3 regions of the Rhodococcus sp. NPDC057297 genome follow, and region 2 is predicted to be linked to each of the others. Evidence: riboswitches for the same ligand, from Rfam matches in the RefSeq annotation. Region 2 holds a riboswitch; each other region holds the start of a gene.
The links. Region 2 has a riboswitch for cobalamin ahead of metE (5-methyltetrahydropteroyltriglutamate--homocysteine S-methyltransferase). Riboswitches for the same ligand answer to the same signal wherever they lie in the genome.

Region 1: linked by a shared signal. The riboswitch ahead of ACFULT_RS01075 (ABC transporter substrate-binding protein) and the one ahead of metE (5-methyltetrahydropteroyltriglutamate--homocysteine S-methyltransferase) in region 2 are both predicted to bind cobalamin.
Region 3: linked by a shared signal. The riboswitch ahead of ACFULT_RS14110 (magnesium chelatase subunit D family protein) and the one ahead of metE (5-methyltetrahydropteroyltriglutamate--homocysteine S-methyltransferase) in region 2 are both predicted to bind cobalamin.

Annotation. Positions count from the first base shown of each region.
Region 1 is NZ_JBHUZE010000001.1:223,978-231,626, reverse strand. It holds gene ACFULT_RS01105 (GNAT family N-acetyltransferase) at 1-478, opposite strand, end outside; gene ACFULT_RS01100 (TIGR03668 family PPOX class F420-dependent oxidoreductase) at 658-1,071, opposite strand; gene ACFULT_RS01095 (putative bifunctional diguanylate cyclase/phosphodiesterase) at 1,091-3,142, opposite strand; gene ACFULT_RS01090 (LacI family DNA-binding transcriptional regulator) at 3,256-4,305, opposite strand; gene ACFULT_RS01085 (MFS transporter) at 4,352-5,584, shown strand; gene ACFULT_RS01080 (hypothetical protein) at 5,603-6,235, opposite strand; cobalamin riboswitch at 6,387-6,512, shown strand; gene ACFULT_RS01075 (ABC transporter substrate-binding protein) at 6,645-7,589, shown strand; gene ACFULT_RS01070 (FecCD family ABC transporter permease) at 7,592-7,649, shown strand, end outside.
Region 2 is NZ_JBHUZE010000002.1:78,607-86,255, forward strand. It holds gene ACFULT_RS06225 (oxidoreductase) at 1-138, shown strand, start outside; gene ACFULT_RS06230 (NADP-dependent oxidoreductase) at 189-1,184, opposite strand; gene ACFULT_RS06235 (organic hydroperoxide resistance protein) at 1,196-1,618, opposite strand; gene ACFULT_RS06240 (MarR family winged helix-turn-helix transcriptional regulator) at 1,615-2,061, opposite strand; gene ACFULT_RS06245 (ABC transporter substrate-binding protein) at 2,148-3,182, opposite strand; gene ACFULT_RS06250 (MarR family winged helix-turn-helix transcriptional regulator) at 3,275-3,745, shown strand; gene metE (5-methyltetrahydropteroyltriglutamate--homocysteine S-methyltransferase) at 3,742-5,997, opposite strand; cobalamin riboswitch at 6,125-6,362, opposite strand; gene ACFULT_RS06260 (3-deoxy-7-phosphoheptulonate synthase) at 6,565-7,647, shown strand; gene ACFULT_RS06265 (alpha-ketoglutarate-dependent dioxygenase AlkB) at 7,644-7,649, opposite strand, start outside.
Region 3 is NZ_JBHUZE010000004.1:139,288-146,936, reverse strand. It holds gene ACFULT_RS14120 (cobyrinate a,c-diamide synthase) at 1-403, opposite strand, end outside; gene cobO (cob(I)yrinic acid a,c-diamide adenosyltransferase) at 397-1,017, opposite strand; gene ACFULT_RS14110 (magnesium chelatase subunit D family protein) at 1,031-2,944, opposite strand; adenosylcobalamin (AdoCbl) riboswitch at 2,987-3,138, opposite strand; gene ACFULT_RS14105 (GNAT family N-acetyltransferase) at 3,149-3,625, opposite strand; gene mqo (malate dehydrogenase (quinone)) at 3,638-5,149, opposite strand; gene ACFULT_RS14095 (alpha/beta hydrolase) at 5,328-6,368, shown strand; gene mtr (mycothione reductase) at 6,365-7,649, shown strand, end outside.

The DNA of each region.
Region 1 (7,649 bases), on a different contig from region 2:
TCACGCGGTCGAGGCGGTATCCGAGGCGCTCGGGTACCGCCCGACTGCGGTCGTTCGCAGCATCGCAATGGATTTCGACTCGAACGATGCCGTCGAGCTCTGCGGCGAGGGCCGTCAGGGCTCGCGCGACACGAGTGACGATTCCTCGTCCCTCCGCATCTTCAGTGACCCAATAACCGATGGTCGCGTGATCCGGTCCCGCTAATCGAATCCCCGCTTTGCCGAAGAATTCATCGCTGGCAAGACCGGCGATCATGTAGTCGAACATAGAACCCGAATCCCATTGTGCGAGAGAGTCGGCAATTCGACTTTCCTGGGTTGCGACGGGTGTGGCGTCCTCGACGGCCCACTCCATCCACGGCGCAAGCCGCGGGATGTTCGACTTTATCGCCTCGGCCACCGGTGCAGCGTCGGCAAGCGTTTCCCGACGAAGTACGAAGTCGTCGAACTCGATCAGTTCCGGGGGGATCGGTTGCATTCGTGCAGTTTGCATCAGTTGCTGATTCATTGCGAGTCATTTTTCGTCAACCCGTGAGCGAAAGTGCCGTTCGGTCAGTCAGACTGACCGAACGGGACGTTCGCTCCAGAAAGGGGGTAGAACGGGGTCGAAGGGGGAAGAAGGGGGGCCAGAACGGGACGGAAGGGGGCTGCTGAATTCTAGGACGCTTGCCAGGATCGCCAGGTGAGTTTGCTGATGACGATGACGGGGCCGTCGGGAGGTGTGGGGGTGTAGTGCTCGTATTTCTTCACCAGGGCGGCGATGGCGGTGCGGCCGCGATCGGTGTCGGCGTCGATGACTTCGGCCGAACCGCCGGCGCGGATCCACCAGAGGTCTTTCCAGTTCTCGGAGTAGTTGTCGACGATGAGGCTGACGGCCGGGTCGGCGCGGATGTTCTCGAGTCGTTTGAGTTTCTGGGTGCTTTTGGGTTTCCAGTCGATGGCGGTGACGAGGGTGTCGTCCACGCGAGCGAAGACGATCGGCACGAGGTGCGGGGTGCCGTCGGCGTTGACGCTGGAGAGGATGGCGCGTCGGGCTTCGCTGAAGCGTCCTATTTCGTCGTCGATCTTCACGGTGCGTCGTTTCCTCGTGTCAGGCCGACGCGCTGTGTGCGTCGTTCGGCAGCAGGATCGTTTCGAGCTGAGTGGCGGTCATGGGCTTGCCCAATAGATGACCCTGCCCGAATGTGACGCCCATGTCGACGCAGCTGGCGAGTTGGTCTTTGGTTTCGATGCCTTCGACGACGGTGTCGCGTCCGAGATCGTGTGTGACGTCGACGACGGCTTTGCAGAGCGAGGTCATGGCTCGTCTGCGCTGTAGGTCGCGACTGTCGAGGTGTTGGGTGAGTGATTTGTCGATCTTGAGGATGTCGACGGGCAGGGTGGCGAGGCGTTCGAGGGAGGAGAAGCCGGAGCCGAAATCGTCGATGGCGATGAGGGAGCCGTGGCGTCGGACGTCCATCAGTTGGTAGTGCACTGCGTCGAGGTCGTGCAGCGATTTCGACTCTGCGAGTTCGAGGACCAGCCGCCCCGGCTCGATTCCGAGGGAGTCGATGATGCTGTTGACGTCGGTGGCTAGTGTGCCTGCGGCGAAGTGGAGTGGACTCACATTGACGCCGACCTGAATGTTCAGGCCTTTGCACTGCCAAGCCGCGAGGGTGCGGCAGACCTGCGAGAGGATCCAGTTGCTGAGCGGAATGATCAGGTCTGCGTCCTCGGCGAGACCGATGAAGCTGTCCGGCATCAGCAGGCCCAGTTCCGGGTGGTTCCACCGGATCAGTGCTTCGGCGCCGATGACTGCGCCGGACGCGAGTTCGACGATGGGTTGGTAGACCATTTGCAGCTCGTGTTCGGCCATCGCGACTCCGCGAAGGCGTTCGACGAGTTCGAGGCGTGTGCGATTGCTGTCGCGCAGATCCTCCGAGAACACCTGGTGGCTGCTGCGGCCGAAGTTCTTGGCCGCGTGCATGGCGGTGGTGGCGTCGTGGATGAGTTGGACCGGGTCGTCGGAGTCCGGCCCCGAGGTGGCGACGCCGACGCTCGCGGTCACGGTCAGCTGACGGTCGTCGATGGTGAATGCAGGCTCGAGGACGCTGGAAAATCCGGCGGCGAGGGCGCGAGCGGCGATCGACTGGCAGCCTCGGGCGATGACGACGAACTCGTCGCCGGTGAGCCTGCCGAGGGTGTCGTTGGGCCGGGTGGAGGCGGCGATTCTGTTCGCGACCTGCTGGAGAAGCTCGTCGCCGTGGACGGGGCCGAGTGCGTCGTTGAATTCGCGGAAACCGTCGATGTCGACGAGGAGGATGCTTACTTCGTTCTCGTCGGAGCGCACCGCGAGTTCGGTGGCGAGGAGCGCCTCGATCTCGTCGCGGTTCGCCAGACCGGTCAGGGGATCCTGGCGGACGGGAGCCTCCGCGGCCTGCGCGGTGATGTCGGTATGGGTGAGGTAGATGCCGCCGTCGGCGAGGCGGGTGGCTCGGATTCGGTAGACCACCGACCCGAATCTGTGGTTGGAGGAGAAGACCTGCCCGGATCCGGAGATCAGTGCGCGCAGGCCGTCGACCAGTGAGATTGCCGCGTCGTTACCTCGGGCGATCGCCGGAGCCCACAGGTCGAAGTAGCTGGCTCCGGGAAGGCACCCGTCGGTGTGTGGTCGATCCGCCCAGAACGCGGACCACACGCTGTTGACCAGGACGATCATGCCGTCGACGTCCAGGACGACGACGCCGGACGGAACGGCGTCGAGCATGGTGCGCGCGAGGTCGTCGGTCCATTCGACGCGGGTGTCCCCGAGTCGCTCGCTGGTGATGTCCGTTGCCCAGATCGCGTGCCCGGAAGTGCCCTTGACGGTGCGGTAGGACAGCCATTTCTGCAGGGTGTACGAGAAGTCCTCGTACACTCCCGGTCCGTTGCAGGAGGAGACGAACGCGGTCCAGGCGGGATCGGAGAACCAGGCGTCGATGCAGCGTCCGACGAGGGTGTCCAATGGTGCCGTGAGCAGCGCCGCGGCGGCGGGATTGGCGTAGGTGACGACGAAGTCTCGATCGACCAGCACGAGGGGGTCGGACAGCAGATCCAGCTCCGCCCGAGGAACGGCAAAAGGATTCTCGACGGCAGGGCGGGGCATGGGTGTCTCTCGGTTCATACTTCCCCCCCGTGGCCGGTCGGCCGCGATTCACCATAACCCGAAGTTTGCTTATCCGCTACAAACAGGTCGTCTTCCCCGTTTTGGCGCGAGAACGAGTGTGAATTGCCCGGTTAGCACGGACGCGAGGGTCTCGTCGAACTCCGGACCTGCACCGACCATGGGCTTTCGGGGATGCGGTCGAGGGAGCCGAGCACCCAGCGCGCAGCGTTGCAGCCCTGATCGAAGAGTGATTGCGCGACGGTCGTCAGACCGGTTGCTCTGGCCGCATCGGAATCGTCCCAGCCGGTGATCGCGACGCCGTTGCCGCCGTCGAGCGGGCCGACGACATCGAACGCTCCGAGCGCGAGATCGTCACTGCAACAAAGAAGTGCGTCGGCGCCGACGAGTCGGCGTGCGGCGTCGGCGCCGTCGGCGGACGCGTTCGTCCCGACGAAGGCAACGGGAGTGGATTCCCACTGGAAACCCGCGTCGACGACGGCCCGGCGGAAGCCGGCGAGGCGTGCGGCGGTGACCGGGAAGGTGGCGTCGGCCGGATCGGGGCCGTGAACGATCTCGACGACGCGGTCGCGATTGCGCGGAAAGCTGATCACCGCAGGCGCAGTCGACTGTCGCAGTCCCTCTTTCCCGACGGCGAACGCTGCTGCGGAGTCGTCGATTCCGATGATTGCCGCACCCGGGACGATAGGCCCGCCCTGGATGCAGACGGGCTTGCCGGTGCCGATCACGACGTCCAGCATCGGGTCGTCGGACACCGTGGTCCACAACACGTACCCGTCGATCTGAGCGCCGCGTATGCGCTCCAGATCGGCCTTCGCCGGCGAATTCGGCTGGGAGCGGCCTCCATTGGGTAACAGCACGAGTCCGGAGTCGGTGTCGAGGCAGGCCTCGGCGATTCCGGTCAGGAAAGCGCGGGCCTGGGGGTTCTCGAACGAGTACGTCAGTTTCTCGGTGAGGACGACGCCCACGTTGTTGGTCTTGCCGCTGCGCAGCGACCGTGCGCCCGTGTGCGGGCCGGTGTATCCGAGGCGCTCCGCGGCGGCGAGGACTCGCGTCCTGGTGGTGTCTGAGACGCGAGTGGGTTGGTTGTAGGTGTAGGAGACGCTCATCGTGGACACGCCCGCGGCGGCGGCGACGTCGGCCATGGTCGGGCGGGGTTGCATGGGTTCACCCTAGCGTTCCTCGACGGCATGTGTAACGATACACAACATGGGTGACGGTAGATCTCTCGTCAAGCTTCTGGTTCTCGCGGCCGCGGCCTTCGTCTACGTGACCGCCGAGACTCTGCCCGTCGGGCTGCTCCCGGAGATCTCGTCGGACATGGGGGTCAGCGAATCGAGCGTCGGCCTGCTGCTGACGTTCTATGCCTACGGAGTCGCAGTGATGACGATGCCGTTGATGACGTTCGTACGCAGGTGGCCGCGTCGAACGGTGGTCGTGGTGACCGTCGGTGCACTCGCCGTGTCGCAACTTCTGTCTGCCGTCGCCATCGGGTACCCCATGCTGGTCATAGCCCGAATGGTCTGTGCTGCGACGCACGGTGTGTTCTGGGCAGTGGTCGCACCGGTCGCGGCTTCGCTCGTCGCCCCCGAACGCAAAGGTAAGGCCATCGCGACGGTCTACGCCGGAACGTCGTTGGCGCTGGTAGCAGGCAATCCGTTGACCGCTGCACTCGGCCAGTGGCTCGGCTGGCGCACAGCGGCCGTGTGCATCGGTGTGGTCGCGGCGATCATCGCGGTGACACTGTTCGCGGTTCTGCCGACGATGAAGGTCGCTGACGTCGGCTCCGGCCCGACAGTCCGCGTGCGCGTACTCGACCGATCCCTGGTGATGATCTGTGTCGCAACATTTCTCGCAGTGCTCGGCCACTTCGTCGCGTACACCTACTTCTCGTTGATCGTGGACCGCGGCCTCGGTTCCGTCGGAACGATCCTGACCGTGATGTTGCTGCTGTACGGGCTGTGCGGAGTCGTCGGAATCTGGATCGTCGGCAGAACCTTCGATCGATGGCCGAGGCGATCCACCATCGGTGCACTGTCCGTCGTTCTGGCCGCACTGGCACTGCTGTGGACAACCATGCTTTCCGCCCCGGGTTCCCTTGCCGCACTAACTGTCCTGGGCATCGGACTGTGGGGTCTGGCCTTCACCACCGTCCCGGTCTGCCTGCAGTCGACCGTCCTGAACACCACGCGCGCCGACCCCGACCGCGCCTCGGCCGTCTACGTCGTCGCATTCCAGGTGGCCATCGCCTCGGGAGCCCTCGTGGGCGGAATCGTCGTCGACAGGGCCTCCATCGCCGACGTCATCGCCCTCGCGGGCCTACTCGTCATCGGAGCTCTCATCACCGTCATCGCCGGGCGCAGTACCTTCCCAGGCGCGGTTCCCGCCGAATCGAACGCGCCCCCTGCAGTAGCGAAAGCGGATTTCAGTCAGTCTGACTGATCGAACACCGCGTTCGCTTCACGGCGAAGCGTCGAGTATTCCGATCCAATGGTGTCCGGGGCGGACGGGTCGAAGCCAGGACTGCAGACGTGCGCGCACTGCCTGGTCGAGATGGGGGAGGACGCGACGGAAGTCCAGTTCGTCCTGTGCCCGACAGTGTTTGGCCTTGAACAGGAACACCACTTCGGGTGTGGAATAGGGGACGCCGTCCGAGGTGTGCCGGATCATGACGTCGTACGGCAGGGAGATCGCCGGGTTACGTCGGTACACCCAGTGGTCCCCGGCGTGTGGTTCGCGAAAGACGTCCAGCCGATAGGTGCCGGCGTCGTCGCGCAGCCACGTCTGGAAGTGACTGTCCAGATGGTCGGGATACGGCCACAACCGCCCGTCCCCGACGACATCCCACTCGTAACCGTCGAGCGCCAGGGATATCTCGCCGAACCGATGTGCCGGCACACCGATCTCCACGTCGCTGTGAACGCGAGCCGCGTCGTCGGTGAACAGCTCGAGCGCCCATCCCGCGGTGATGCACCACGGTGCTCGAACGGTTGCCAGTCGTTCCGCCACATCGAAGGGTGACCAGGCGGCCCACCGCGAGTCGGCTTCGGCGTCGGAAATCGGGCGGCCGACGGACAAATCCACGGCCCCCATCATGCCTTCTGCAGGAGCGAAAGCGGATTTCAGTCAGTCTGACTGACCGAACGCCACGTTCGGTTCACGAACAGGGGCCACGTTCGGTCCGGGAACAAGACGAGAGCTGAACGACCGGGTCGAGGGGAAACGTCAAGGGGGGTTAAAGTGACCCCAGGGTCGCTTGTGTGGTGATCTGTGTGACGGGTGAGGGAATCCGGTGTGAATCCGGGACTGACGCGCAACGGTGACCACGAGTGTGGGAGTCCGATCGCTTGCCTGTTGCAGCGTATGTCCCGCGGCTCCGCGAACAGGGCCCTTAGTAGGAAGTTTGCGCCACCTCATGGCTATTCGTGTCCCCCTTGGTGTTGCTGTGCTGTCAGCAGCTCTTGTTCTGTCTGCTTGTTCTTCCGGTTCCGAGTCGGAGGCGGTGCAGGAATCGTCCGGCAATTTTCCGTTGACCATCTTCAACTGTGGTCAGGAGGTGGTGATCGATGCGCCTCCGCAGCGAGCGGTGTCGCTGAATCAGGGGTCGACGGAGATTCTGTTGAGTCTCGGTTTGGCGGATCGGATGGTCGGGTCGGCGACGTGGACGGATCCGGTGCGGGAGAACCTGGCGGCGGACAACGAGCGTGTTCCGCGTTTGGCGGACAACAAGCCGTCGTTGGAGGTGGTGCTCGACGCCGAGCCGGATTTCGTGTCGGCGTCGTTCGGCGGGACCCTCGGGCCTGGCGGGGTGGCGGAGCGTGGTCAGCTCGAGCAGCTCGGTGTGCCCAATTACCTGTCGCCGACGGACTGCAACGGCAAGACCGACGAGAGCGTCAATTCGGATGGTGCTCGTACTCAGCCGTTGGAGATCGAATCCGTCTACCAGGAGGTTCGTGATCTCGCGGCCATCTTCGACGTGTCCGAGCGCGGTGAGGAGTTCGTCGCCGAACTGCAGGAGCGGTTCGAGAAGGCGTCGGGCACGTTGAATGCGTCGGGCACCTCGTTGGTCTACTGGTTCGCCGACACTGCGACGCCGTACATGGCGGGGTGCTGCGGGTCGTCGGGCATCATCACCGATTCGGTGGGCGCGGAGAACATCTACTCGGACACCACCGACGAATGGCCGCAGGTCAGCTGGGAGTCGGTGGCGGACCGCAACCCGACGGCGTTCGTGCTCGCCGATTTGAGCCGCCGGTCGCTGGCCGGTGACGCCTTGGATTCCAAGATCGAGTTCTTGGAGACCAACCCGGTGACCCAGCGCCTTCCTGCCGTGACCGACAAGCGCTACATCGTCGTGAACGGGGCGGATCTGAATCCTTCGATCCGCACCGTCGACGGCGTCGAGAAGGTCGCTGCTGCGCTGCAGGGCTGGGGCTTGGCGAATTGACCGTGCCCCAGGCGGAGCCGTCGGTACGGCGGAGCTTTCTGCTTCCGCTGCTGCTGATCG
Region 2 (7,649 bases):
GGCCGTCAAGAGCTGCGTGGGTATCCGACGATCGTCGCTCCCAGTCGGCCCGCGCGTGACCGGGCGGTGCAGGAGGCGCTGTGGGACAGATCGGAAAGGCTTACCGGCGTGAGCTTTCCATCGCTGGGCGGGCTATGACGCCGTGGGGAGTGACCGGTATCGGGTCGCCCCTCCACGGCGCCTGGACGTCAGATGCTGACGACCATCTTTCCCGTGTTCTCACCGCGGAGCAGCCCGATGAACGCGCGAGGCGCATTCTCGAGACCGTCGACGACGGTTTCGTCCCATTCGACGACGCCGTCGGCGAGCCATCCGGCCATCTTCTCGGAGAACTCTCCGGCGAGGTGGCTGTAGGAGCCGACGATGAATCCCTTCAGCGTCAACTCTTTTCCGATGGCGAGGGCGAGGTTGCGCGGAGCCGGGGTCGGCTCGGTGGCGTTGTACTGAGAGATCGCCCCGCACAGTGCGAATCGGCCGTACTTGTTGGCGGACGCAAGGGCTGCTTCGAGGTGATCGCCGCCGACGTTGTCGAAGTAGACGTCGATTCCGTCCGGTGCGGCCTCCGCGAGCTGCTTCTTCACCGGTCCGTCGTGGTAGTCGAACGCTGCGTCGAAACCGAGCTCCAGCAGCCGCTTCACTTTCGCCGGCGAGCCTGCACTGCCGATCACGCGCGCAGCGCCGAGAGCCTTGGCAATTTGTCCGACGAGTGAACCGACGGCGCCGGCCGCGCCGGAAACGAACACTGTGTCACCTGGCTTGAACTGGGCAACAGCAGTCAGTCCGGAGTATGCGGTCAGACCTGTCATGCCGAGCGCGCCGAGGTACGCCGACGCGTTCGCCTTCTTCAGGTCGACGACACGAGCCGAATCACCGTCGAGAACAGCGAGATCACGCCATCCTTTGCCGTGGGAGACGGCGTCGCCGACCGCGATGTTGTCGTTCTTGGATTCCACGACCTCTCCGACGGCTCCTCCGTCGAGGGGGGCGTCGATCTGAAATGGCGGTACGTAGGACTTGACGTCGTTCATTCGTCCGCGCATGTACGGATCCACCGACATGAAGAGGTTGCGTACCAGGATCTGACCGTCCTCGAGGGCGGGCAGATCGGTGGTCACCGTCCGGAAGTTCTCCGGCGCGGGCTCGCCGTGTGGCCTGGATGCGAGATGAATTTCCTTGGCTTGCATGCGGTATCGCCTCAGTCTTCCGTGACCGTCACGGTCACGTCGATGTTGCCGCGGGTGGCATTGGAGTACGGGCAGACCTGGTGGGCCTTGTCTGCGAGAGCCTGAGCGTCGTCACGCGCCAGGTTGGGCAGCGTCACCTCGAGCGTCACAGCGAGCTGGAAGCCGCCGGCGTCGTTGGGTCCGATGTCGACGCGGGCGCCGACTGCCGAGTCGGTGACGTCGGCCTTGTCCTGGCGAGCGACCATCTGCAGGGCAGAGTGAAAACATGCGGCGTATCCGGCGGCGAACAACTGCTCGGGGTTGGTGCCGTTGCCGCTTCCTCCCATGGCCTCGGGGATCGCGAGGTCGAGGTCGAGACGGCCGTCGGATGTGCGGGCATGCCCGTTGCGTCCCTCGCCGGTGGCCAGTGCTTCTGCGGTGTAGATCGTCTTCATTCGGATACGCCTTTCGTGTTGTGCAGCGCGTCGGTCAGTGTGATCAACGAGTCGCGGAGGTGTTCGAGGTCCTGCACGGTCATGCCGGTCTTGCCCGCAAGCTCTCTCGGGATGTCGAGGGCATGACGGCGACGGTCCTTGCCTTCTTCGGTGAGATGAATTTCGACTCGACGCTCGTCCGACGCCAAGCGGCGACGTTCGATGAGGCCGAGTCCTTCCAGTCTCTTCAGGAGCGGAGACAGTGTGCCGGTGTCGAGATCCAGTTCTGCGCAGATCTCTCGAACACCGCGTCCGTCCTTTTCCCACAGCACCAGAAGGACGAGGTACTGGGGATATGTCACGCCGAGGCGCTCGAGCATCGGGCGGTACACCGCGGTGGTAGCCCGCGATGCGGAATACAGCGCGAAGCACACCTGACGGTCGAGTGCGAGGTCGTCTGACATGAGAACGAATGTAGTGCACAACTAAGTTGTGTGCAACCTATCGAGACGAAGCAATGGGGAACGCGCACGTTCCCCATTCGACTGCTCTACCGGGTCAACGTCTCCGTGAGTCCGTCGAGAACGATCGTCGCCGCGGTCGGACCGGCGTTGAGGTACCACGGATCGTCGTCGACGGTCACGATGTGGCCTTCGGTGGACGCGCTCATCCCGGTCCACAGTGGGTTGGTGGTGTACGTCTGCTGCCGGGAACCCGGGCCGTTGTCCTGGCTGCCGACGAAAACCCAGTCCGCATCGGCCAATTGGATCTCTTCTTCACTGAAATCCTGTGACGTCTTGTCGAACTGCTGGCTTTCCGGGCGTGCAAGACCTGCATCCCAGGCGATATAGCCGGCGAACGACGGCACCCCGAACACTCGGGCGCGGTCGGCGGTGAACCGCACGAACGACACGGTGTCGTCACCGACCTGATCTCCGAGATCCTGTGCACGCGCCACGAAGTCGTCCACGAACGACTGCGCCTGCTCGGTTCGGCCGAGAGCATCCGCGAGCAGCAGGAAATCCTGCTTCCAGTTGACGCCCGTGCCTTCGGTCAACACCGTCGGCGCAATCGCCGACAATGTCTCGTAAATGTCCTCGGAACCAGCCTTGTTCGCGAGAACGAGATCAGGCTCCAGCGCTGCAATGGCCTCCAGGTCGGGGGCCTGCCTGTTCCCGACGTCGACGAACCCTGCCATCTCGGCGCTGAACTGCGGGAATTCGCGGCCGACGTAGTCCGGAACCAGGGCTGCTCCGTCACCGTAGGCAACGCCGGTGGGAGCGACGCCCAGTGTCAGTACCGCGTCGAGTTGGCCGGTGGCGATGACGACGATTCGCTTGGGCTCGGCCGGAATTGCCGTCGACCCGCCGAAATGAACGACGGTGCGGGGGAAGACGCCGTCGTCGACCCCGGGGGAGCCCATCCCGTCGGGAATGCCCGTCGGGCCAGGGGCCTCGGCGGCCGTAGGTGTCGCCAGGGTCGTCGCCGGTGTGGTGCTCGGATCAGCGGGGTTCTCGCTCGACCCGCATGCGGTGACGAGTACTGCGGTGGCGAGAAGGGACAGGAAGATCGGTGCGCGTTTCACGAGGCCTCTGGGTACGGGATCGACAAGATGAGGTAACGCTATCCTGCATCAGCGCCGGTAAACAATATCTGTGTCAGATATAGTTCTGTGGCATGAGCCACCCCGATGACGACGTCGCCCGCGGCCTTCTCGAGGTCGCATTCGGCCTACGCCGCGTTCTTCGGCTCCACCTGGACACCTCCGGTACCGACGAAACGCTGCCGCTCGCACAAGCCGAAGTCGTCCGAACGATCCTGGCGTTCCCGGACAGTCGGATCGGTGACGTGGCCGCCAGACTGCGACTTCGCCCCAACACCGTCAGCACGCTGGTGCGCACACTGGTCGACAAGGGCCTGGTCGACCGGCACCCCGATCCGGCCGACGGCCGAGCCGTCGTGCTCCGGGTGAACGGCGAACGGGCGGCCCGACGCGAACGCCGGGCCGACCGCAGGATCGAGGTACTGTCGGCCGAAATCGCGAAGCTCTCCGCCGCCGAGCGTCGGGCAGTGGAGGACGCCGTGCCGATCCTCGCGAAAGTGAACGATGCGCTTCGCCGCTCACCGGAGGATCGACGCCAGAGCTAGCGAACGGCGCGCGCGGCCTCGACGAGATTGCGCAGCGACGCCTCGACCTCGACGGTTCCGCGTGTCTTCAGCCCGCAATCCGGGTTGACCCACAACCTCTCGGCGGGAACCGAATTCAGTGCCTCTCGCAGGGAATCGGTGATCTCGTCGACGCTCGGGACTCGAGGTGAGTGAATGTCGTAGACCCCGGGCCCCACTCCGAGGTCGAAACCGACAGCGCCCAGATCATCCAAGACTTCCATGTGCGACCGCGCTGCCTCGATGGAGGTGACGTCGGCGTCGAGTGCCACGATGGCGTCGATGACCTCACCGAACTCCGAATAGCAGAGATGCGTGTGGATCTGAGTGGAATCCGCGACACCGGACGTGGAGAGCTTGAACGCCCGCACCGCCCACGCCAGGTAAGTCGCCTTGTCCTTGCCGCGTAGAGGAAGAAGCTCCCGCAGTGCGGGCTCGTCGACCTGCACGATGCGGATACCCGCGGATTGCAGATCCACCGTCTCGTCGCGAATTGCGAGCGCCACCTGATCGGCACTGTCGGCCAACGACTGATCGTCGCGGACGAACGACCAGGCCAGGATCGTGACCGGTCCAGTGAGCATTCCCTTCACCGGCTTATCGGTCAGAGACTGTGCGTACGTGATCCAGTCGACGGTCATCGCACCGTTTCGGCTGACGTCCCCGAACAGAATCGGCGGGCGGACGCACCGCGATCCGTAGGACTGCACCCACCCGTTCGCCGTCGCTGCGAAACCGTTCAGTTGTTCGGCGAAGTACTGCACCATGTCGTTGCGCTCCGGCTCTCCGTGCACCAGAACGTCGAGACCTATGTTCTCTTGCAGCGCAACCACGTCGGCGATCTCCGACTGCATACGACGTACGTACTCGGCGTCGTCGATCTCCCCCCTGCGTACGGCAGCGCGGGCGACGCGAATCCGGGTGGTCTGCGGGTAGGAGCCGATCGTCGTCGTCGGCAAGGACGGCAGGTTCAGCCGCGAGGCCTGGGCCGGGCGTCGCTCGTCGGCCGGGCTGCGATCGACGCAGACACCTGCGGCGAGCCGGGCGCGGATGGCGGCGTCGTGCAGGCGCGGGTCGGTGCGACGACTCGCGAGCGCGGCGCGCGACTCCTGCAATTCGGCTGCGACGGAATCGGTTCCGTCCCTCAACGCACGCGCCAGCACGGTCACCTCGGAGATCTTCTCGGAACCGAAGGCCAACCAGGAGCGAAGTGGGTCCACGATGTCGGTCTCACCGTCGAGCGTGTACGGAACGTGGAGCAGTGAGCAGGAACTCGACACCGCGAGGGCGCCCACGCTACCGAGCAGACTGGCGAGCGTGGCCAGAGCCTTGTCCAGATCGGTACGCCAGATGTTCCTGCCGTCGACGATGCCCGCGACGATGCGCTTGTTCACCAGAGCCGGTACCGAAGCGAGCTGCTCCACGGTGCCCGGTGCGGTCAGATCGATCGACAACCCCTCGATGCCGGTCGATGCGAGCACGGGGAGCGCGTCGCCCAGATCACCGAAGTACGACGCCAACAGGATCGCCGGCCTGGTCTCCAGTGCACTGAGGAAGTCGTACGCGCGCTTCGCCGAGGAGATCTCGTCCTGCGTCCGGTCCGCGACCAACGCGGGTTCGTCGATCTGAACCCACTCGGCTCCTGCGCCGGCCAGCTGCGTCAACAGGTCTGCGTAGAGCGGCAGAATCTCCTCGAGGCGGTCCAGGAGCGGCGCAGTGCTGTCGACGGCTTTGGAGAGCAGGAGGAACGTCACCGGGCCGACCAGAACCGGTCGTGCCGGAATGCCCAGCGTCCGCGCTTCTTCCAGCTCGCCGAGGATCTTCTCGGGGTGCAGGGTGAACGTGGTGTCGGATGAGATCTCGGGCACCAGATAGTGGTAATTGGTGTCGAACCACTTCGTCATTTCCAGAGGCACAACAGATTCGGTGCCGCGAGCGGCCGCGAAGTAGCGATCGAGTTCGCTCTCGATGCCCAGCACGCGTTCGGGAAGCGCCCCCAACATGACCGCCGTGTCCAGAACCTGGTCGTAGTAACTGAACGTGCCCACCGGAATCGAGTCCAGACCGGCGTTCTTCGACGCCGTCCAGGTGTCCTCACGGAGGCTCTTGGCCACCGATTCCAGTGCGGGAGCGTCGATCGTGCCTGCCCAGTAGGACTCGACTGCGCGCTTGAGCTCGCGTCGCGGTCCGATCCGGGGTGAACCGAGAATCGTGGCGGTGAATTCGAATGTCACTGGCATTTCTCCATGTACGTCACACGTGGGTGGATCACCACCGAGCGCGCGAGACGACCGAGCCCATGTACGTACACCAGCTGCAGGTCGACTCGCCCATTCCACGGGGCGGTGAACCGCTGCGCACGGCGTGCGCAGCACAGAAGGCAGGTATTCGGACTCGCAAGCACGCGGTCCTCGGGTGGAGGCCGCACCTACTGGCCGTCGCTTCCCAGAGAGGCTTCTCCAGTGCATATGACGGCGGTCGTTCCTGCATACCGCTGCGGGACAGTCCCGGATTCTCACCGGGTTCCCTCTTGCGTCGCCGTCCGTGGTCTTCGGGGCTCCTCACGACCGCTGGGCGAACCAACTGCACGCATGAGCATAGTGCCGCGCATGCCCCCGGGGACAGGCGTGCTACCGTCTGTTCCATGCAGCGCACGTATTTCTGGTTTAGCAGGCCGGCCCCGGGTGGGTCAGCCAGCGACGCCATGCGCTGAGACCCCACCCCACGAGCCGGATGCAGACCGGCTCGAAGCGTGCGTGGAGCTCTCCGAGGGCCGGTCTGAGAATCGAAAAGGATTTCTCATGACTACAGCTGTCACCCCTACCGATACGTCGTTGGACGATCAGCGCACCATCAGCATCAGCCCGCTGGTGGCGCCGTCGTTACTACGACGTGAGCACGCCGCCGACGACGCGGTGTCGTCGACGGTTCGTCGCGGCCGCGCCGGTGTGGTCGACATTCTGAACGGCGCGGACGACCGTCTCATCGTGGTGGTCGGGCCGTGCTCGGTGCACGACACCGAGGCTGCGATGGAGTACGCGCGCAAGCTCGCCGAGAAAGCGTCCGAGCTGGGCGATCGGTTGCACATCGTCATGCGCGTCTACTTCGAGAAGCCGCGTACGACGCTGGGCTGGAAGGGTCTGATCAACGATCCGCACCTCGACGGCTCGTTCGACATCAATTCCGGACTGCGCGTGGGGCGTCAGCTGTTGGTCGACATTTCCGCGCTCGGACTGCCCGTCGGGTGTGAATTCCTCGACCCGATCACGCCGCAGTACATCGCGGACCTGGTCAGCTACGGCGCGATCGGAGCCCGGACGGCGGCCAGCCAGGTTCACCGGCAACTGTGCAGTGCGCTGTCGATGCCCGTCGGCATCAAGAACTCGACGGAGGGCGACATCCAGGTCGCGGTCGACGGCACCCGTGCGGCGGCGTCGAGTCACGTCTTCCCCGGCACCGATCTGGACGGCCAGGCCGCGTTGATTCGCACCACCGGCAACCCGGACTGCCACGTCATCCTGCGCGGCGGCACCGACGGACCGAACTACGACGCAGAATCCGTCGCCGATACGGTCGCGCGTCTGCGGAAGTCGTCGCTCCCCGAGCGCGTCGTCATCGACGCCAGCCACGGAAACAGCCGCAAGGACCACAACAAGCAGGTCGACGTGGTCACCGACGTTGCCCGACGCCTCGGCGAGGGTGAGCACGGCATCGTCGGTGTCATGCTCGAGAGCTTCCTCGTCGCGGGCCGTCAGGATCTGACTCTCGGACACAAGGAGGACCTGACCTACGGCCAGTCCATCACCGACGCGTGCCTCGACTGGGACACCACTGCGGCACAACTCGATGTGCTGGCTGCTGCCGTCGAGACTCGTCGCGGCTAGCG
Region 3 (7,649 bases), on a different contig from region 2:
GGCCGCGCGCGTCGACGACCAACACGACCGGCGCGCCGAGCATGGCAGCGACGGCTGCAGTCGAGCCCTCGGCTGTGGCGGCGCCGCCACCGGACATGTCGATCTTTCCGTCGAACAGGCCCATGACACCTTCGACGACGGAAATGTCGCAGCCCGCGCTTCCGTGTCGATACAGCGGACCTATGCGCTCGGCGCCGACCATGACCGCGTCGAGATTGCGGCCCGGTAGTCCGGTCGCGAGGGCGTGGTAGCCGGGGTCGATGTAGTCGGGGCCGACCTTGAACGGTGCGACACGACGCCCGGCGCCGCGCAGCGCACCCATCAGACCCGTTGCCACCGTGGTCTTTCCGCTCCCGGATGCCGGAGCGGCGATGACGACGGCGGGAACGGAGGTGGTCACCATTCGATACCGCGTTGGCCCTTGCGGCCCGCATCCATCGGATGCTTGATCTTGGCCATTTCGGTGACCAGATCGGCTGCCTCGATCAGCGCTGCAGGTGCATCACGGCCGGTGATCACGACATGCTGGTTACCCGGCCGACTCCGAAGGACGTCGACGACCTCGGCGACGTCGACCCATCCCCACTTCAACGGATACGTGAATTCGTCCAGTACGTAGAACCGATGTTCCTGCTCCGACAGCCGGCGCGCAATCTCCGCCCACCCGTCGGCGGCGGCCGCGGCATGGTCCACCTCGGACCCCTTCTTTCGGGTCCAGGACCAGCCCTCGCCCATCTTGTGCCATTCGACCGCGCCACCGACACCCGACGATTCGTGCAGTTCGCCGAGCATCTTGAAAGTCGCTTCCTCCCCCACCTTCCACTTGGCGCTCTTCACGAACTGGAACACACCAACGTCGAAACCCTGGTTCCATGCGCGCAACGCCATCCCGAACGCAGCGGTCGACTTCCCTTTGCCCGGCCCGGTGTGCACGGCCAGGACCGGCTGATTGCGACGCTGCCGGGTGGTCAATCCGTCCTGCGGTACCGATCCGGGAAGAGGAACTCCTCGAGGCATGCTTCTCGCCTTCCTATGCGGCCGCGCGTACGACAGCGGCGACGCGCTCGGCCGACAGATCGGCCAGACGTACGTACCCGCCGCGCAGGTGGCGGGCGAAATCGGCGGCCAATCCGAGCCGGACCATTCCCGACTCGCAATCGACGACGACCGAGCCGATGTGATCACCCGCGATGCGGGATGCCGCTGTGCGCGCGCGGCCCACCGGATCCGGTCCGCCCGTCGCTCGCCCATCCGTCATCGCCACGACGAGTGCACGGCGCAGAGGGTCGCGGACCTTCTCACGGAGCACGACGTCCCGGGCTGTGACGAAGCCCTGAGCGAGCGGTGACCTGCCGCCGGTCTTCATCCTTCGCAACCGTGTGGCGGCGACGTCGACGCTCGATGTCGGGGGCAGCACCAGCTCCGCGTCCCGGCCTCGAACGGTGATGACCGCGACCTTGTCTCGGCGCTGGTACGCATCGCGCAACAACGACAGAACTGCACCGGTCACCGCGGAGAGACGATCCCGTGCCGCCATGGAACCGGATGCATCGACGACGAAGACAATGAGGTTGCCTTCGCGGCCTTCACGCACCGCACCCCGGAGATCGGAAGGCTGCAACACGAATCGGCCGGACTGTCGACCTCGCGCGACCTGGGACTCCGCGGCAGCGAACAGTGTCCCCACGAGGTGCAGTCCCTTGCCCGGCTCCGTCGTCGACCGCACGACGCGTCCCTGCGGGGAGCGCGCCCTGGACCTACGACCCGGGGCTCCCTCCCCGACGCCGGGAACCTCGATCGATCGCGCACGAAACTTCTCGCCGGGTGTTGCGGCGTCCCGCTCACCCGGTTTTCTCTCGGGGGCGTCGGGCTTGTCCGTCGACGATGTGCCGGACTGTGGCCCGGGATCGGGCTGCGGTTCGCCGCCACCGTCGTCTCCGCCACCGTCGTCTCCGCCACCGTCGTCGTCGGGTCCCGGATCCGACTCGGCGGAGGACTCCGCCTGCTCGGCGGCATCCCGCATCGCGTCGTCGAGGGCCGACTCGTCGATACCCGGTTCGTCGAAGGGATCTCGCCGACGCCGGTGCGGCAGTGCGAGTTCTGCAGCGACCCGGACATCGGATTCGTCGACGGCGTCGGCGCCGCGCCAGGCGGCGTGCGCTGTCGCCGTGCGAGCCACGACCAGGTCGGCTCGCATACCGTCGACGTCGAAAGCGGCACAAAGAGCGGCGATTCGGCGCAGCTCGGTGTCGTCGAGCACCACGTCGGCCAGTGCCGCCCGGGCGTGCACGATCTTCCGCGCGATCTCCGCGTCGGAGTCGGAGTACTCGGCCGCGAACTTCTCGGGGTTCTGTTCGTAGTTCAGTCGCCGCCTCACCACGTTCATCCGGGTGTCGACATCGCGGGACGCGGTGACCTCGACCGCCAGTCCGAACCGGTCGAGCAGCTGAGGACGAAGCTCTCCCTCTTCCGGGTTCATGGTTCCGACGAGCACGAACTGGGCTGGGTGCGAATGAGACACACCGTCACGCTCGATGTGCACGCGGCCCATCGCCGCTGCGTCGAGCAGGACGTCGACGAGGTGGTCGTGCAGCAGATTGACCTCGTCGACGTAGAGCACTCCACGGTGCGCCGCGGCGAGCAGGCCCGGCTGAAACGCACGTTCGCCGTCGCGCAGCACTTTCTCGAGATCGAGCGAGCCCACCACGCGATCCTCGGTTGCACCGACGGGCAGTTCGACGAGCCGTGCAGGCCTGGTGACACCCTCGTCGTCGACGGCGGGCAGCAGAGCGGCCAACGCCCGGACGACGGTGGATTTGGCGGTCCCCTTCTCGCCCCGGACCAACACGCCGCCGATACCGGGGTGCACTGCGCAGAGGATCAGGGACAACCGCAGCTGCTCCTGGCCGACGATCGCACTGAACGGATAGCCGGGCTGCTGCACGAGAGAACTCCTTCGTCCCGGCGGACTCCGCGCCGGAGAGGTGACGGCCCGCCGGTCCGGCGGGCCTGCTGCGAAGTTGTGCGGTGATCTGACTTCGGCGCTTCGGCCCCACGGGACCGAAGCACCTACACAGTGGCGGGACCGTGCCTGATTCACACAGGACTTCCCCGCATCAACTTCCTGATCGTTCGACGACCGGTGAGGTTACGCCTCGCTCCACGGAGTTCCGCCCCCGCGACGCATGGGTGTGTGCGGAATTCCGTCCTCGAGCACTTCCTCCCCGTCGGGAAGGAATCCGTGCTTGGCGTACATGTCGACGAGGTAGCTCTGTGCGTTGATGCGGCACGGCGCCGAGCCCACCTCGGCGAGCGCTGCGCGCAGAATGCGAGTGGTGTGGCCCTGTCCGCGCGCGGACCGCTGCGTGCAGAGCCGGCCGATACGAAATGCCTTCTCACCGTCGTCGTGCTCTTCCAGCAGGCGCAACGTGCAGACGACCTCGCCGTCTCGTTCCAGCCAGAAATGCCGCGTCTCGGAGAGGAGGTCTCGACCGTCGAGCTCAGGGTAGGCGCACGCCTGCTCGACGACGAAAACCTCGACACGCAACTTCAACAGGTCGTACAACGTCTTGTTGGACAGGTCCAGAGCCCAGGAACGCTTGAGGGCAGCCGCTTGCGTAGTCATCAGCTCTTGCTATCACACGCCGCTGGGCTGTGCGACCTGGGTGGTCTGCCCGAGCTCGAGGCGAGCCGACGTCCAATCGAAGACCTCGCGGAACAACGCCCGGTCCTCGGCGAGCTTCTTGCCGAGGGACGGCACCATTTCCTTCAGCTTCGGCTGCCAACCGTCGTAACGGTCACCGAAGCAGCGCTGCAGCACATCGAGCATCGCCGGCACCGCGGTGGACGCACCCGGCGACGCGCCGAGCAGACCCGCGATGGAGCCGTCGGCCGCGTTGATGACGGCCGTTCCGAACTCGAGCACTCCGCCGCGGCCCTTCTTGCGAATCACCTGCACACGCTGACCGGCCGTGACGAGCTCCCAGTCCTTGCCGACGACCTGGGGCGCGAACTCACGCAGGGTCTCGACGCGATCGGCTGCCGACTGGGCGAGTTCGCCGACGAGGTACTTCACCAAGCCGAGCTCGGTCACACCGACGCCGAGCATGGACATCAGGTTGCCCGGCTTGACCGAGCTGGGGAGGTCCGTGAACTTGCCCTGCTTCAGGAACTTCGGCGACCACCCTGCGTACGGGCCGAAGAGGAGTCCCGGCTTGCCCCCGATGACGCGAGTGTCGAGGTGCGGCACCGACATCGGCGGCGCGCCGACGGACGCTTTGCCGTACACCTTCGCCGAGTGCTGGGCGATGAGATCGGGGTTGGTGCAACGTAGCCATTCGCCGCTGACGGGGAACCCACCGAAGCCCTTGATCTCGCTGATCCCGGACTTCTGCAGCAGATGCAGGGCACCGCCGCCTGCTCCGACGAAGACGAACTTGGCGTTGACGGTCTTCTTTTCACCGGTCCGCAGGTTCGCGATCTTCACGTTCCACGTGCCGTCGGACTGCTTGGTGATGTTGGTGACGTCGGTGCCGAAGTGGACCGTGCCCCCGGACCCGGAGATGTAGTTGAGCAGCTGACGGGTCAGCGCGCCGAAGTCGACGTCGGTGCCCTCGTCGCTCCAGTTCAACGCGACGGGGTCGGAGAAGTCTCGGCCCGCGCCCATCAGCGGCAGCCGCCGGGTGAACTCGTCCGGGCTGTCGATGTATTCCATGCCCTCGAACAGAGGGTTCGACGCCAGTGCGTCGTATCGAGCGCGAAGGTACTTCACGTTCGACTCGCCGTGGACGAAGCTGACGTGAGGAATGGGGTTGATGAAGTTCTTCGGGTCGCTCAGCACGCCGGATTCGATGCTGTGCGCCCAGAACTGACGCGACACCTGGAACTGTTCGTTGACGTTCAGCGCCTTGGCGATGTCGACGGAACCGTCTTTGTTCTGCGGGGTGTAGTTCAGCTCACACAGAGCGGAGTGACCGGTACCTGCGTTGTTCCACGCGTCGCTGCTCTCGGCAGCGGCCGCGTCGAGTCGCTCGTACACGTCCAGCGACCACTCGGGTTCGAGCTGCTTCAGCAAAGCCCCGAGGGTGGCGCTCATGATTCCGGCGCCGACGAGAACCACGTCGGTCTTGACCTGCTGTTCTTTTGACACTGGAGAATCGACTTCCTTGTCCGTGAGTTCTCGCTCGGCGACTGACTGCTTCGACTGTCTACTTTTCGGTGGCGGTTACGTTACCCGTCCGTACGTACCCGATTCGACGCGCCTGAAAAGCCCTGCTCCGATTGTGCTCCTCGTATGCCGCCCGACGCTCCTACTACAGTTGTGATCTGTGACTACCTGGGTGCCCGATGTCCTCGGCGACGGCTACGAACAGACCACCATCGCGCTCGGCGACGACCCCGACGGCGAGGGGACGGTCGAAGCGACCCTCGTGCGGTATCAACCGTCGGGGACGGATTCTGCTCGCCGCGCGGTGATCTACGTGCACGGGTACACCGACTACTTCTTCCAGCAACACCTCGCCGAGCACTTCGCGGCCAAAGGGTTCGCGTTCTACGCGCTCGACCTGCGCAAATGTGGACGGTCGCTGCGCGAGGGCCAGACACCGCACTTCGTGACCGACCTCGGGATGTACGACGCCGAACTCACCGAGGCTCTCGCCTTGGTGCGCGAGGACACCGGAGGCGGGTCGGTACTGCTCACCGCGCACTCCACCGGAGGGCTGATCCTTCCGCTGTGGTTGGACAGGCTCAATCGCAGGAGCGGCGGCACAGCCGCGCAGGGGATCGACGGAGTCGTCCTCAACAGTCCATGGTTCGACCTGCAGGGACCTCCTGCGATCAGAAGCGTCGGAACGACCGCGATCGACGTCATCGGCCGGGTGAAGGCGAAGACTCCCGTGCCGGGCACCGGCCTCGACACCTACGGCGTGTCGCTCGCCGCGTCGGAGCAGGGCGAATGGGAGTACAACCTCGATTGGAAGCCGCTGGCCGGATTCCCCGTCACGTTCGGTTGGATCCGAGCGATCCGGCACGGGCACGCGACATTGCACCGGGGCCTCGACATCGGGGTACCCTCGCTGATTCTCCGCTCCAAGGTCACGCACTTCTCGCGAAAGTACAGCTCGCAGACCGATGCAGCCGACGCCGTTCTGGACGTGCGTCAGATTGCGCGGTGGGCCGGGTGTCTCGGCGACCGGACCACCATCGTTCCCATCGAGGGGGCTCGTCACGACGTCTTCCTGTCCAAGGAGACGCCACGCAGGCAAGCGTTCGACGAGATGAACGAGTGGATCGACTGGCTGTACCGCAGCGCCCACATAGACCGCGAATCCGGACAGAACCACAGCGAGATCGGAACCATTCGATGACCACACCCGAGCACTTCGACATCGCGATCATCGGATCGGGGTCAGGAAATTCCATTGCCGACGATCGCTTCGCCGACCTGAAAGTCGCGTTGTTCGAGGAGCATTCGCCGTTCGGCGGCACCTGCCTCAACGTCGGGTGCATTCCCACCAAGATGTTCGTGTACGCCTCCGAGGTCGCGCAGACCATCCGCGATTCCTCGCGCTACGGGATCGACGCGTCGATCGACAAGGTGCGCTGGCCGGACATCGTGAACCGAGTGTTCGGCCGCATCGATCCCATCGCCGCCGGAGGCAAGGACTACCGCGAGAACGGCAGCCCCAACGTCACCCTCTTCAGCGGTCACGCCACGTTCGTCGGTCCCCGCACGATCGACACCGGAACCGGCTCGGTCATCACCGCCGACCAGGTCGTCGTCGCCGCCGGGTCCCGTCCGGTGATTCCCGACGCGGTCGCCGAGTCCGGCGTTCGCTACTACACCAACAGCGACATCATGCGGCTGCCCGAGCTCCCCGAGCACATCGTCGTCCTCGGATCCGGCTACATCGCAGCCGAATTCGCTCATGTCTTCGGCGCACTCGGCTCCAAGGTGTCGATCGTGGCACGCAAGAACGCCTTGCTGCGAGGGCTGGACGTCGATGTGTCCACCCGATTCACCGAGCTGGCGCAGCGAAGCTGGGACGTCCACCTCGACTCGGGCGAGGTGTCCGCAGTCTCCGACGGCGATCGTGTCGGCCTCGAGCTGAAGGACGGAACCCGCGTGCTGGGTGACGTCCTGCTCGTCGCCGTCGGGCGTGAGCCGAACGGTGATCGACTGGGCGCGGAGGCAGGAGGCATCGAACTCGACGACGAAGGACGAATCGTCGTCGACGAGTTCGGCCGCACCACCGCCGACGGTGTGTTCGCCCTCGGCGACGTGTCGTCGGAGTATCAGCTCAAGCACGTCGCGAACCACGAAGCCCGGATCGTCCAACACAACCTTCTGCAGCACGAGTGGAACGACACCTCGTCGTTCCTGGCCTTCGACCACAGATTCGTGCCCGCGGCGGTGTTCACACACCCTCAGATCGCCGAGGTCGGCCTCACCGAGGAGCAGGCACGCGACGAAGGGTTCGACATCGCCGTCAAGATCCAGGACTACGGCGATGTGGCGTACGGCTGGGCGATGGAGGATCGTGACGGGTTCTGCAAGATCGTCGCGGAGAAGAAGACCGGTCGGATTCTCGGCGCCCACGTGATCGGAGCTCAGGCCCCGACGGTGATCCAGCCACTCATCCAGGCAA